Regions from separate parts of the Micrococcus porci genome, predicted to be linked through region 1. Evidence: predicted binding sites of a transcription regulator. Region 1 holds the regulator's gene; the other holds the start of a gene.
What was found. Region 1 encodes HspR, which represses chaperone genes until heat shock. Its sites were predicted from a motif close to AAGTTGAGTCNNNNNGACTCAACTT; they were not measured.
Positions count from the first base shown of each region.

Region 2: the regulator HspR is predicted to act here: its motif matches at 1,989-2,013, upstream of KW076_RS05920 (Hsp20/alpha crystallin family protein).

Region 1 is NZ_CP083691.1:966,928-974,115, reverse strand. Features, by position in the region: gene KW076_RS04675 (hypothetical protein) at 1-292, shown strand, start outside; gene KW076_RS04670 (polysaccharide deacetylase family protein) at 466-1,788, shown strand; gene trmB (tRNA (guanosine(46)-N7)-methyltransferase TrmB) at 1,785-2,732, shown strand; gene KW076_RS04660 (alpha/beta hydrolase) at 2,717-3,679, opposite strand; gene KW076_RS04655 (heat shock protein transcriptional repressor HspR) at 3,682-4,155, opposite strand; gene KW076_RS04650 (DnaJ C-terminal domain-containing protein) at 4,260-5,282, opposite strand; gene KW076_RS04645 (nucleotide exchange factor GrpE) at 5,383-6,045, opposite strand; gene dnaK (molecular chaperone DnaK) at 6,191-7,188, opposite strand, start outside.
Region 2 is NZ_CP083691.1:1,218,787-1,225,974, reverse strand. Features, by position in the region: gene ychF (redox-regulated ATPase YchF) at 193-1,278, opposite strand; gene KW076_RS05920 (Hsp20/alpha crystallin family protein) at 1,382-1,897, opposite strand; gene KW076_RS05915 (ABC transporter ATP-binding protein) at 2,125-3,096, shown strand; gene KW076_RS05910 (ABC transporter permease) at 3,093-3,884, shown strand; gene KW076_RS05905 (sensor histidine kinase) at 3,881-5,107, shown strand; gene KW076_RS05900 (response regulator transcription factor) at 5,104-5,778, shown strand; gene KW076_RS05895 (O-acetyl-ADP-ribose deacetylase) at 5,799-6,326, opposite strand; gene KW076_RS05890 (hypothetical protein) at 6,399-6,839, shown strand; gene KW076_RS05885 (DNA recombination protein RmuC) at 6,921-7,188, shown strand, end outside.

The sequences.
Region 1 (7,188 bases):
GACGTCCTCCGCGACGCCCTCAGGGCCGGCACCCGCTCCCACCGGCGGCACCCCCGCCCCCTCGCCGACCACCGTCGCGCCCACAGAGCCCTCCCCGTCGGCCGATCCGACGACGTCGGAGCCCGCTCCGTCCTCCGACCCGGCCCCAGCGCCCACGGACACGGCCTCCCCGGCCCCGACGGCGTCGTCGCCCTCCACGCCTGCCGACGTGACCGGCACCGCCACGGCCTCCGGGCCGCTGCCGGCGACGGGCGGCTCGACGGACCCGGTCACCCCCACCCCGGCCGCCTGAGGCGCGCGGCGCCGCCCTCCCCCGGGCTGCGCCGCGGCCGTGTCCGCATCGTGGCCGCATCGTGACCCTCCGGTGACCGGTCGGGGCGGAGGGACCTGGCAGGATGGACGAGGCCCTCCTGCGCGGCGCGCGGTCCAGGACGGGCACCCCAGAGCACCCAGGAGCGTCCCGTCATGCCTTCCCACCCCCGCCTCCGTCTCACCGCCGGCCTGGCCGCCCTCGCCCTCGCCCTCACGGCGTGCGGAGGCGCGGAGCAGCAGCCCGCAGCCGGGAGCCCCGCGCCCGCCTCCTCGTCCTCCTCCGCCGCCGCCTCGACGAGCCCGTCCTCGACGGCGTCCGCGTCCTCCGACGAGGCGGACGAGGCGTCGTCCTCCGCCGCCTCGGCCTCCGAGTCCTCGGCCGCCGCGTCGTCCTCCCTCGGCGCGTCGACGTCCGCAGGTGCCCCGTCGCCGACCGACGGGTCCGGATCCTGGTCCCCGTCCGCAGCGGGCACGCCGTCCGCCGCCGGCTCGAGCTCAGCGAGCGCGCCCCGCTCGACGTGGTCCCCGGCCGCCCCCACCGCCAAGCCCAGCGCCGCGCCGGTTCACGCCGCGGCGCCGGTCGAGGCCGACCTCGGCGGGCCGACGACGGGTGTCGCCCCGGCGGACACCCCGGTGGCCGTCTCCTCCACGGCCCCCGTGGTGGAGAAGGCGGACCCCGTCCACGTCGCCCCCGCCCACCCCGCGGCCCCCTCCGCCTCGCAGGCCCCGTCTACGACGCAGGCCCCGTCCGCGTCGTCGTCGGCCGCCACCCGCACGCCCTCCGCGTCCGCCTCCGCATCGGCCTCCTCCGCCCCGGCCGCCACGGCCCCGGCCCACACCGCCCCCGTGCCCCACGCCGGCGTGGACTGCCGCGCCGTCAAGTGCATCGCCCTGACCTTCGACGACGGCCCCGGCCGCTCGACGGCCCGCCTGCTGGACATCCTCTCCGCCGAGCGCGTGCCGGCGACCTTCTACCTGGTCGGCCACAGCGCGGAGATCAACCCGTCCCTCGTGAAGCGGATGACCGCCGAGGGCCACCAGGTGGGCAACCACTCCTACGACCACCCGAACCTGACCACGCTCTCCCCCGCCCAGATCGCCTCCCAGATCACCCGCTCCGACGCCGCGATCCGGGCGGCCGGCGGGCGACCGAGCACGGTCCGCGCCCCCTACGGCGCACTGAACGAGTCCGTGCTCTCCACCTTCGGCGGCCTGCCCGCCGCGGGCAACGTGACCTGGACGGTGGACACCCGGGACTGGGAGCACAGGAACCCGGCCAAGACCCTGGCCGCCGTGCAGCAGGGGGCGACCCCGGGCGGGATCGTGCTCATGCACGACATCCACGCCACCTCCGTCGACGCCGTCCCCGCCGTGATCGCGTACCTCCGCTCCCAGGGCTACACGTTCGTCACCGTGGACACCATCACCGGCGGCGTCACCCCCGGCACCACCGTCCGCCGCGGCATGCACCCGTGACCGGCGGCCCGGAGAACGCCCACGAGCGCGACCACGACCGGGAGAAGGACCCGGAGCTGATCCGCCGGGAGCCGGTGTCCTTCGTCCGCCGCGGGGCCCGCATGACCACGGGCCGCCAGGCCGTGTGGGACCGCATGGCGGAGACGGTGCTGGTGGACGTGCCGCGCCACCGGGCGGCCACGTCCGTGGCCCCCGACGCGCACCTGGACTGGGACGCCGCCTTCGGCCGGCACGCCCCGCTGCTGGTGGACATCGGCTCGGGGCTGGGCGAGTCCACCGCGCAGGGCGCCGCGGACCACCCCGACTGGAACGTGCTGTCCGTGGAGGTCTACCTGCCCGGGCTGGCCGCGCTCATGGCCCAGGTCGAGTCCCGCGGGCTGGAGAACGTGCGGGCCGTGGAGGCCAACGCCCCCGAACTGCTGGACCACCTGCTGCCGGCCGGGTCCGCCCAGGAGGTCTGGGTGTTCTTCCCCGACCCCTGGCACAAGAAGCGCCACCACAAGCGGCGCCTCGTGAACGCGGCCTTCGCGGACCGGGTGGCCCGCGTGCTGGCCCCGGGCGGCGTCCTCCGCCTGGCCACGGACTGGTCCGGGTATGCCGTGCAGATGCGCGAGGTCATGGAGTCCCACCCCGACTTCGTCAACCTGCACCCGGGCCGCGCGGCGGGCGAGGAGTCCCCGCTGACGCGCGTGCGCCGGGAGGGCCGCGAGCTGGAGGTCGGCGCGCAGCCCCTCCCCGCCGGGTTCGACCCGGCCCGTCCCGCGTCGGAGCTGCCCGAGCGCGCCGGCCTCGGCGAGGCCGTGGAGGCGTCCCTGGCGGAGGACCCCGTCGACCACGACGGCGGCTGGGCACCCCGATTCGAGGGCCGTCCCCTCACGCAGTTCGAGGGCAAGGCCCTGCGCGCCGGCCGCCTGGTCTTCGACCTGGCCTACGCCCGACGCTGACCCGATCGCGGCCCGCCGCCGGCGACCGGCAGGCCTGCCGTGACCCGGGCCAGGGCCGCGAGCGTCACGGAGCCGGGGTCTCGGTAGCCGCGGGGGGCGCCGTCGTCGCCGTCCTCCGGACGCCAGCGGGCCGTGTTGTGCCCGCGCACCCCGGCCAGTCCGGCGGCGGGGTCCGCGGCCACCGGCAGCGCCACCGCCTCCGGCCAGGGCGCACGGCCCGCCAGGGTCCGCCCGAGCCACGCGAGCCGGTCCCCGGGCGCCCGGGCCTCGAACACGCGCCCCGCGGCGAGGCCGAGGGCCTCGAGCCGACCGGCCAGGCGGCGGGGCAGGCCCAGCGCCCCGCTGAGTGCGAGGGCGTCGACGGTCAGCGGGGGGTCCCCCGCGGCGAGTCCCTCGAGGGCGTGGGTCGCGACGAGCGTGCCGTAGGAGTGCGCCTCGATCGCCGTGTGCACGGCCGTCCCGGCCCCGTGCGACGGCCCGGGGCGCGTCTCGCGCACGGCCTCGGCCAGGCGGGCTCCGCCGCGGCGGGCCAGGCCGTCGTCGAGGGTGCGCCACCACGGCGGGGCCGGGTAGCCGAGCCAGGCGACCACGCACGGGCGCGGGGCGCCGGCCGCGCGCTGGGCCAGGAGCAGCTGCCCGGCCTCGCGGGCGCTGCCCCACGCGGCTGTGGAGGCGGCGATCCCCATGCCGGAGACCTGCCAGGTCAGGTGGGTCGGCCGCTCGAGCTCGCCCACGGCGACGGCCGCGACCGGGCCGTCGGGGGCGTCGAGGTCCCAGTCGACGAGGACCCGCTCCGGGATCGCAGCGTCCATCGAGTCCCGCCGCAGGGCGTGCTCAGCCCCGTCGAGGGCGGCGAGCTGTCGGGCGGAGAGCCGCCCGTCCCGGGCGCGCGCGCGGTCGGCGTCGAGCCGGGCGGCCGCCGCGCGCGCCTGCTCCGGCAGGTCCACGCTCAGTCCCGCGGCGCGGGCAGGCGGGTGAGGCCGCGGGGGGCGGCGGCCCGGCCGGCGGGCAGCGCGCGCAGGAGGCCGCCGCGTGCCGCGGATCGGGTCGCGCCCTCGCCGGGTCGGCGCTGCCCCTGCACGGCCTCCGCCGCACGGTGGGCGGCGGGGGCGGCGTACCGGGCGGAGACGTCCCCGGCCAGGCCCACGGAGAACACGCGGGCGAGCGCGGAGGCGCTGTGCAGGCGGTCGACCTGGGACGCCAGCTCCACCACGGTGTCCTGCAGCCGCTCCACCTCGCGCTGCAGGTCGAGGATCCTGCGGATCCCCTCGAGGGACACGCCTTCGCGGGAGAGCCGCTGGACGGCGCGCAGGTGCTCGACGTCGGCCGCGGAGTAGCGGCGATGACGCCCGCCCTGGCGCTGGGGCACCACCAGGCCCAGCCGGTCGTACTGGCGCAGGGTCTGCGGGTGCATCCCCGCCATCTCGGCCGCGACGGAGATCACGAACACCGGGTCGTGGCGCCCCGGGCGGCCGGCGGTCCCGCGCAGGCGCCCGGCTCCGGTCGGATGCTCGCCGGCGACGCCGCTCACCACTGCGCCTTCCCGGCCAGGCCCTCCCGGACGTCGTCGCCCGCGGTGGCCGCCGCGTAGGCCTCCACGGCGCCGCGCGCCTCGGCGGAGAGTTCGGCGGGCACGGCCACCTGCAGCTCCACCAGCAGGTCGCCGGTGTGCTTGGCGCCGGCCACGCCGCGCCCCTTGAGGCGCAGCACCCGGCCGGACTGGGATCCGGCCGGGACCTTGACCTTGACGGGCCGGTCCAGCGTGGGCACCTCGACGGTGGCGCCCAGGGCCGCCTCCGCGAAGGTCACGGGCACGGTGATGCGCAGGTCGTCGCCGTCGCGCTGGAAGAACGGGTGCTCTCGGACCTGGACGGTGACGATCAGGTCGCCGCGCCCGGCCGTGCCCGGAGAGCCCTTGCCGCGGGCGCGCACCTTCTGCCCGTCCTTGACGCCCTTGGGGATGCGCACGTCCACGGTCTCCCCGTCCGCCGCGCGCAGGGACACCGTGGTGCCCTCCACCGCACCGCGGAAGGAGATCGTGGTGGTGGCGGTGCGGTCGGCGCCCTTCGTGGGCGCGGGCTGGCCGAAGCCGCCCCCGCCGAAGCCCTGGCCCCCGCCGAAGCCGCCCGCGCCGCCGCCGGTGAAGGCGCCGAGGAGGTCGGACAGGTCGGGGCCGCCCTGGGCGCCCCCGGTGCGGAAGGTGCGCGAACCGCCGCCCCCGCCGAACATGCCGCCGAAGACGTCCTCGAAGCCGCCGGCCCCCGCACCGCCTCCCGCCCCGCCGAAGCCGCCCGGGGCCCCGAACCGGGCCCCGCCGCCCATGGAGCGGATCGCGTCGTACTCCTGGCGGTCCTTCGGGTCGCTCAGGACGTCGTACGCCTCCGAGATCTCCTTGAACCTCTGCTCCGCCGCCGCATCCCCGGGGTTCTGGTCCGGGTGGTGCTTGCGCGCGAGCGTGCGGTACGCCTTCTTGATGTCGGACTCGGAGGCGTCCTTCGACACCCCCAGGACCTGATAGAAGTCCTTCTCGAGCCAATCCTGCGAGGCCATGGTGCCTCCTCTCCGTTCGTGTCTGCTGTCGTCGTGCGTGGCGGTCCGGGCCCGGGGCGCCGCGTCGTGCGGCGCCCCGGGATCCGCCCGTCCTGGCCGGTCAGTCCTGGCCGGCGGAGACCATCACCTGGGCGGCGCGCAGCACGCGGCCGTCCCGGGCGTAGCCGTTGCGGAAGACCTGCACCACGTGGTCCGCGGGGACCTCGGCGTGGGGCTGGCGCATGACGGCCTCGTGGCGGACTGGGTCGAACTCGACGCCGGCCAGCGCCTCCTGGTCCTCGCGCTCCAGTCCGAGGCCCTCGAGCGCGGTCATGAGCTTCGCGGCGATGGCCGCGAACGGGCCGTCCTCGAGGTCGCCGGCCGCGCGGGCGGCGTCGAGGTCGTCGAGCACCGGCAGGAGCGCGGTGACGGCCTTGAGCACGCCCTGCTCCTTGGCGACGTCGCGATCGCGGTCCACGCGCCGCTTGTAGTTCACGTACTCGGCCTGCAGGCGGCGCAGGTCCTCGAGCAGCTCGGCCTCGCGGTCGGAGCCGGCGGCCGGGAGGGCCTCCGCCTCGGCGGCCGCGCCGGCCTCGTCGAGGATCTGCTCGGCCTGGGACAGGGCGTCGCCGGAGTCCTGGGGCGCCTGACCCTGCTCCTGCGCGGGCACGGTGTCCTCGCCGGCGCCCGGGGTGCGGGCCTGGCCGGTCTCCGGGTCGATGCGCCGGCGGTCGCGGATGACCGGCTCCTCCGGGCTGGGGGTCTCGTTCTGGTTCTCGCTCATGCTGGGGTCCTTTCGTCACGGGCCGCGGCGGGCGCGGCGTGGGAGGTGCGGGAGAGGACGGCGGGCCGGCCACGCGGGTGGTGCCCTCGTGGCCGGCCCGCCGGTGCCGCCGGGGCCCGGTCAGCGCCGGACCCGATCGGACGGGTCAGTTCTTCTTCTCGTCCTCGTCCTCGACGACCTCGGCGTCGACGATGTCCTCGTCGGCCTGCGCGGAGCCGGACTCGGCGTCGGGCTGGGCGCCCTCGGCCGACTGCTGGGCGTACAGCGCCTCGCCGATCTTGACCTGGGAGGCCTGGAGCTTCTCGAACGCGGCCTTGACCTCGTCGTCGTTGTCCTGCTTCTCCAGGGCGGCCTTCAGGGCGTCGACGTCGGCCTGGACCTCGGTCGTGACGTCCTCGGGCAGCTTGTCCGCGTTGTCGGCGAGCAGCTTGTCCACGGAGTACGCGGACTGCTCGGCCTGGTTGCGGCGCTCGGCGGCCTCGCGGCGGGCCTTGTCCTCCTCGGCGTGGGACTCGGCGTCCTTCACCATGCGGTCGATGTCCTCCTTGGACAGCGAGGAGCCGCCCGTGATGGTCATCGACTGCTCGGTGCCGGTGCCCTTGTCCTTCGCGGAGACGTGCACGATGCCGTTCGCGTCGATGTCGAAGGTGACCTCGATCTGCGGCATGCCGCGCGGGGCGGGGGCGATGCCGGTCAGCTCGAAGGTGCCCAGGGCCTTGTTGTCCCGGGTGAACTCGCGCTCGCCCTGGAACACCTGGATGGACACGGAGGGCTGGTTGTCCTCGGCCGTGGTGAAGGTCTCGGAGCGCTTGGTCGGAATGGCGGTGTTGCGCTCGATGAGCTTGGCCATCACGCCGCCCTTGGTCTCGATGCCCAGCGAGAGCGGGGTCACGTCGATCAGGAGCACGTCCTTGCGCTCGCCGGCCAGCACGCCGGCCTGGACGGAGGCGCCGATGGCGACGACCTCGTCCGGGTTCACGCCCTTGTTCGGCTCCTTGCCGCCGGTGAGCTCCTTGACGAGCTCGGACACGGCGGGCATGCGGGTGGAGCCGCCCACGAGCACCACGTGGTCGATGTCGGAGACCTTGACGCCGGCCTCCTTGATCACGTCGTTGAAGGGCTTGCGGGTGCGCTCCAGCAGGT
Region 2 (7,188 bases), 250 kb from region 1:
GGAGCCTCGGCATCAAGCAGAGCCACCAGTTCCACGGTTCTCGGGAAGAGTTGCTCTTTGCCGCACTTGAGATCGCCAATAGAGGACGCTTGCATCCGCCATCGATTGACCTGATTTTGAAGTGAGGATTCAGTCACAAGACGTCGATTCTTTTTAACTAGATGTACAGTGGCTCAAAGATAGCTTGTAACATCACACGTTGAACCGGAACTCCACCACGTCGCCGTCCTTCATCACGTAGTCCTTGCCCTCCATGCGCACCTTGCCGGCGGCCTTGGCATCGTTCATCGAGCCGGCAGCGATCAGGTCATCGAAACTCACGATCTCTGCCTTGATGAACCCGCGCTGGAAGTCGGTGTGGATCACGCCCGCGGCCTCGGGCGCCGTCGCGCCGACCGGGATGGTCCAGGCACGCGTCTCCTTCGGCCCGGCCGTCAGGTACGTCTGCAGGCCGAGGGTGGAGAAGCCCACGCGGGCCAGCTGGTCCAGCCCGGACTCGTCCTGCCCGGCCATCTCCAACATCTCGGCGGCCTCCTCCTCAGAGAGCTCCACGAGGTCGGACTCGAGCTTGGCGTCCAGGAACACAGCGTCGGCGGGGGCCACCAGATCACGCAGCTCCTGCTGCTTGGCCTCGTCCCCCAGCACACCCTCGTCCGAGTTGAACACGTAGATGAACGGCTTGGCGGTGAGCAGGCTCAGCTCGCGCAGCCGGTCCATGTCCAGCTTGTCCTTGTCCTTCGCCGCGAAGATCGTCTCGCCCCGCTCCAGCACCGCGAGCGCGGCCTTGAGCGCCTCGAGGTCGGCGGGCTCCTTCTTCTTGCCCTTGACCTCCTTCTCGACGCGCGGGATCGCCTTCTCCACGGTCTGCATGTCGGCGATGATCAGCTCGGTGTTGATGGTCTCCATGTCCGAGGCCGGGTCCACCTTGCCGTCCACGTGGACGACGTCGCCGTCGTCGAACGCGCGCACCACCTGGGCGATCGCGTGGGCCTCGCGGATGTTCGCCAGGAACTGGTTGCCCAGGCCCTCCCCCTCGGAGGCGCCCTTCACGATGCCCGCGATGTCCACGAAGGACACCGTGGCCGGCAGGATGCGCTCGGAGCCGAAGATCTCGGCCAGCTGGGGCAGCCGCTCGTCCGGCAGGTTCACCACGCCCACGTTCGGCTCGATCGTCGCGAACGGGTAGTTCGCCGCGAGCACGGTCTGGCGCGTCAGCGCGTTGAACAGGGTCGACTTGCCCACGTTGGGCAGTCCCACGAATCCGATAGTCAAAGCCACGGAGCCACTCTACCGGGGCGCCCGGACACGACGACGGCGCCGCACCCCCACGCGGAGGTGCGGCGCCGGCGTCGTCGGTTCAGCCGATCAGCGGCTCAGGCGGTCACTCGCCCGAGGGCTGCTGCGGGGCCTCGACCGCGGCGGAGTCCTGCACGGACTCCTGGCCGGCGACCTCCTGGCCCTCCACCTGGTCGGCGGCGGAGTGCTTCACCTGGATCTTGCGCGGCTTGGCCTGCTCGGCCACGGGGATGCTCAGCACGAGCACGCCGTCGCGGTAGTCGGCCTCGATGCGGTCCAGGGCCAGGCCCTGGCCCAGGGTCAGCTGGCGGGCGAACGTGCCGGACGAGCGCTCCCGGGTCAGCCACTGGCGGCCCTCGGAGGCGGCGGCCTCCTTGCGCTCGGCGCGGATGGTCAGGGTGCGCTCCTCGACGTCCACGTCGATCGACGCCGGGTCCACGCCCGGCAGCTCGACCTCGGCGACGAAGGCGTCGCCCTCGCGGTACAGGTTCATGGGCATGGACGCGGTGCCGGTCGCGCGGGTCGTCAGACCGTTCACCAGGCGCTCCATCTCACGGAAGGGACGCTCCATCTCACGGAACGGATCGATGGGACGGGCCATGTCGGTTCACTCTCCTCGGGAGTCGGGTGGGCGCCGCTGACACCGCGGCGTCTGATCACCACAACAGCACGCCCAGCGAACCTATTCCAGAAATCTGCGTGAACTCCGCTCAACTTTCTGAGGGACAGCCCGCACGCTGCGGCTCGGCCCCACCCATGACATTCGTCATGGCGCATTCCTGACGTCTGCCGCTCCCGCGGGGCGCGCCCCGCGGCGAGGCTGGAGCCATGAGCAACGCACCCGCACTCGCAACCCGGGGACTCACCCGCCGCTTCGGACCGGTCCGGGCCGTGGACGGCGTGGACCTCACCGTCCCCGCCGGCGAAGTCCTCGCCCTCCTCGGGCCCAACGGCGCCGGCAAGACCACGCTGCTGGACATGGCCCTGGGCTTCAGCCCGCCCTCGGACGGCACGGTCCGCATCCTCGGCTCCGACCCCGTCGCCGCCGTCCGCCAGGGCCGGGTGGGCGCAGTGCTGCAGACAGGCGGCCTGCTGGAGGACCTGAGCGTCCGCGAGACCGTGGCCATGGTGGCCGGCTGCCACCGCCGCCACATCGGCGTGTCCGCCGCCCTCGAGCGCGCCGGCCTCACCGGGCTGGCCGGCCGCCGAGTGAAGAAATGCTCCGGCGGCGAGCGCCAGCGGCTGCGCTTCGCCCTGGCCCTGCTCACCGACCCCGAGCTGCTGATCCTGGACGAGCCCACCGCGGGCATGGACGTCCGCGCCCGCCACGACTTCTGGGACACCATGCACGCCGAGGCGGACCGGGGCCGCACCATCGTGTTCGCCACCCACTTCCTCCCCGAGGCCGAGGACTTCGCGGATCGGATCGTCCTGATGCGCGAGGGCCGGATCCACGCGGACGGCACGCCCGCCGAGCTCGCCACCGGCGGGTCCGTCACCCTCACGGGCCGCTGGGCCGGCGGCGGAGGCGATCCGGACGCGCCCGCCCGCCTCGCCGCCGCCCTGGGCCTGCCGCGGGACGCCGTCCAGCTCGAACCACAGCACCTCTCCCCCGGCCGCCTGCGCGTGCGCGTCCCCGCCGGGGGCCGGGTCACCGGCGACGACGTCGCCCGCCACCTGCTGAACGAGCGCCTCGTCGAGGACCTGGCGATCACCCACGCCTCCCTCGACGACGTGTTCCTCTCCCTGACCGACGCCGGCCAGTCGGCACCCTCCGAGCCGCAGGAGTCCCTCGCATGAGCACGACCACCACCGCCCCCGGCCGCCTGTTCGGCTATGCACGCCGCGAGTTTGTCCGCAACGTGCGGATGATCGAGGGCTCGTTCTTCATCGTCGTCCTCCCCGTGGCGCTCTACCTCATGTTCGGCGCGCTCTCCGACTGGGGAGACCTCCCCGTCGGCCACGGGAACGCGTCCGCGTACACCATGACCGGCATGGCCGTGTACGGGGCGGTCATGGCCACCACCTCGATCGCCGGCTCGGCCGCCGTCGAGCGCCAGTCCGGCTGGGGCCGCCAGCTCTCCCTGACCGCGCTCACCCCGGGCGCCTACCTCGCCGGCAAGTGCCTCGTGGCCCTGGCCATGGCCGCCCTGCCTGTGCTCGCCGTGCTCGCCGCGGGCGCGCTCACGGGCGCGGAGCTCGACGGCCCGCTGCGCTGGCTCACGACGGGCGCCCTCGCCCTGGTGTCCTCGCTGCCGTTCGCCCTGTTCGGCCTGGCGGCCGCCCTGCTCTTCCGTTCGGAGGCCGCCGTGTCCGCGGCGTCGGGCATCCTGGTGGTGTTCGGCTTCCTCGGGAACCTCTTCGTCCCGCTCTCGGGGATCATGCTGGACATCGGGCGCTTCACTCCGGTGTACGGGGCCGGCGCCCTCGCCCGGTGGCCGCAGATGGAGGGAGAGAGGGCGCCGATGGGAACGGAACCCGCCGCCGCGGACCCGCTGTGGCTGCCGATCGTGAACCTGCTGGCCTGGACCGCCGTGTTCGCGGTGGTCTGCCTGCTCGCCTCCCGCTCCCGGACGGCCCGCGCATGAGCCCCGCCGGCGGACCCCCGGCGCCGGCCCGCCCGACGGTCGGCACGGCGGAGCACGACCCCGCCGTCCTGCCGCTGCACCTGTGGCCGTCCACGATGGGGTTCGCCGGGGTGTGGCTCATCAGCTTCGGCTTCGTCCTCGTCGAGCTCCTCCGCCGGGCGTTCACTCCCGGGGACGGGCGGGGCGAGGCGATCCTGGGGGTGGCGGCCATCGCGGTCTTCATCCTCGTCTACCTGGCCGCGTTCGTGGTGCCGCGCCCGGTGCGCGCGTGGCCGGCCTGGGCCAACACGGTCCTCACCTGGTTCGTGCTCGCCGGGTGTGTGGCCGTGCTGACCCGGATCCTGGGCGTCCACGCCCTGCTCTACTCCCCCTTCCTCGTGGCGACGTGGATCTTCCCCCACCGGCTGCGCGTGGGCCTGACCGGCGCCGGGGCCACGATGGCCGCGGCGCTGGCGACCGGGCTGCTGTTCTTCCCCGGCGATCCGGCCCTGCCCGTCGTGCTGGGCAACCTCGCCGTCCTCCTGGTGGTGCTGGTGGGCATGCGCCTGGCGATCGCCCGGGACGACCGGGTCGTGGAGATGACGCATGAACTCGACCTCGCCGGCCAGCGGGAACGGCTCGGTCGGGATCTGCACGACATCCTGGGCCACTCCCTGACCACCATCAACGTCAAGACCCAGCTCGTGCACCGGCTGATCGACACGGACCCCGCCCGGGCCAAGGAGGAGGCCGCCGAGGTGATCGCCCTGTCCCGCACGGCCCTCGCCGAGGCGCGGGCCGCCGTCGCCGAGCTCGCCGCCCCGGAGCTGGGTGGGCAGCTCTCCCTCTCCGTGGGGGCGCTGCGGGACGCCGGGATGGCCGTCGAGGCCCCGCCGCCCGGCGCGGTCACCGAGGTGCCGCAGCGTCGCCGCGCCCTGGCCGCGTGGATCGTGCGCGAGGCCGTGACCAACGTGCTCCGCCACGCCGGGGCCCGCCGGGTGCGCATCAGCCTGGACGCCCACCACGTGGCGGTGCTCGACGACGGCGCCGGGCTGCCGGCCGCCGTCGTCGCGGGCGTGGGCCCCCGCACCCTCGCCGAGCGGGCGGCCGCGGAGGGCGCGCGCCTCGAGGTGGGGCCGGGGCTGGGCGGGGCCGGCACCGGCGTGGCCGTGCACTGGGGCGGGACCACGCCGGAGGCCGCGCGCGGGGTCCTGCCCGCCACCGAGGGCAGGATGGACGCATGAGAGAGTCAGCCGACCCGGCCCCGTCCCCGGCGTCGCCGCCCGCAGCCGGTCTCGGACCCGGGGCTCCGCTGCGCCTGCTGCTGGCCGACGACCAGGCGCTCGTGCGCGGTGCCCTGGCCGCCCTCCTGGACACCGAGCCGGACCTGACCGTCGTCGCCCAGGCGGCCTCCGGGGACGAGGTGGCGGACGCGGTCGAGACCCATGACGTGGACGTCGCGCTGCTGGACATCGAGATGCCCGGGGTGGACGGGCTCGAGGCCCTGCGCCGGATCCGGGACCGTGGCCTGGGCTGCGCCGTGCTGATGGTGACGACCTTCGGCCGTCCCGGCTACCTGGAACGTGCCCTGGCCGCCGGGGCCCGGGGATTCGTGGTCAAGGACACCCCGGCCGAGCAGCTCGCCGACGCCGTGCGCGCGGTGGCCCGCGGCGAGCGCGTGGTGGATCCCTCGCTCGCGGTGGACACCCTCGCGGCGGGTCCGAGCCCGCTGACCCCGCGGGAGGTCGACGTGCTGCGCGAAGCGCTCACGGGGGCCTCCGTCCGGGCGATCGCCGGGCGCCTGCACCTCTCGGCGGGCACGGTGCGCAACCATCTGAGCGCGGCAATCGGCAAGACGGCCACCAGCACGCGCGGCGAGGCCGCGACGGTCGCCCGCGACCGCGGGTGGCTGTAGGGGCGGCTCAGCGGAGGAGCTCAGGTGAGATGCTCGAGCGCCGCACGGAACGCGGCCTCGGCCCGGTCCCCGAAGGGCACGAACAGCACCTCCTCGACCACGTCGCCCACCTCGTCCGCCATGGCGTGTGAGGTCTCGACGGCGATGCGCGCGGCGTCGTCCATGGGCCATCCGTAGACGCCCGCCGAGATCGCCGGGAAGGCCACCGTGCGGGCGCCCAGCTCGCGGGCCACCCGCAGGGACTCGCGGTAGCACGAGGCGAGGGTGTCGGACTTGTCGATGGTCTTGGCCCACACCGGGCCCACCGTGTGGATGACCCAGCGCGCGGGCAGGCGCCCCGCCGTCGTCGCCACGGCCTGCCCGGCGGGCAGCCCGTCCGGCAGGTCGGTCTCGCGCAGGCGGCGGCACTCGGCCAGGATCTCGGGACCGCCGCGCCGGTGGATGGCGCCGTCCACGCCTCCGCCGCCGAGCAGGGTGGAGTTGGCGGCGTTCACGATCGCGTCGGCGTGCGTGGCGGTGATGTCCCCGGGGGCGATGCTCAACTTCATGCCGGCCACCGTAGGCACGAGCGCCCCGGCCGGGACAGGTGCGGCGGGCCGGCGCGCGGTAGCGTCGGGGACGTGAGCCAGACTCCTGAGACCCCCGTGACCCCGCCCACCCACGAGATCCTCCCGCTGGTCTCCCTGGCCGTGGACCACGTGTTCGACACCCTCACCCGGCAGGCCGTGTTCGACCCGACGATCCTCGCGGTCACCGCAGACGGCGCCCGCGGCATGTGGACCCTGCCCGACCTGGCCCCGGAGCAGGCCGCCGCCGAGGTCGGCCGGATCCAGCCGCTCCCCCAGCGCGCCGTCGCCGTGTTCGACGGCGAGGTGCAGACCCCGCAGGGCCCGCGCCCGGCCGTGGCCGTCGAGGCGTTCGACGCCGGCGCCGTGCAGTCCGTCCGCCTCGTGTTCGAGTACGTGCCCGGCATCCCCGGCACGGAGATCACCGGCCGGATCGAGGGCGAGCCGCACATCGTGGCCAACGGCCACAACCCCCTGTTCGGGCAGATCAGCTGAGTCCGGGGTCAGATTGCCCGGGCGCCCGACGACGGCGCGCCGCCCCTTAGCGTGTCCGGCCCCGGTGGGACAGTGGTCGGCATGGACTTCCTGACCCTCGTGATCACGCTGGCCCTGGGGCTGCTGGTGGGCGCCGCCGTGGGCGCATGGCTGATGTGGCGCCGCATGGACGGGGCCGCCGACGGCTCCGCCGGGGCCGAGCTGGATGCCCTGCGCCGCGAGCACGCGGCCGTCCGGGAGGAGCTGGCCGGGGCCCGCGCCGAGTCCCGGGCGCTCACCCAGCAGCGTGCGGAGGACGCCGAGCGCGCCCGCACGGACGCCCGGGTGCTGGAGACCCTCGCCCCGCTGG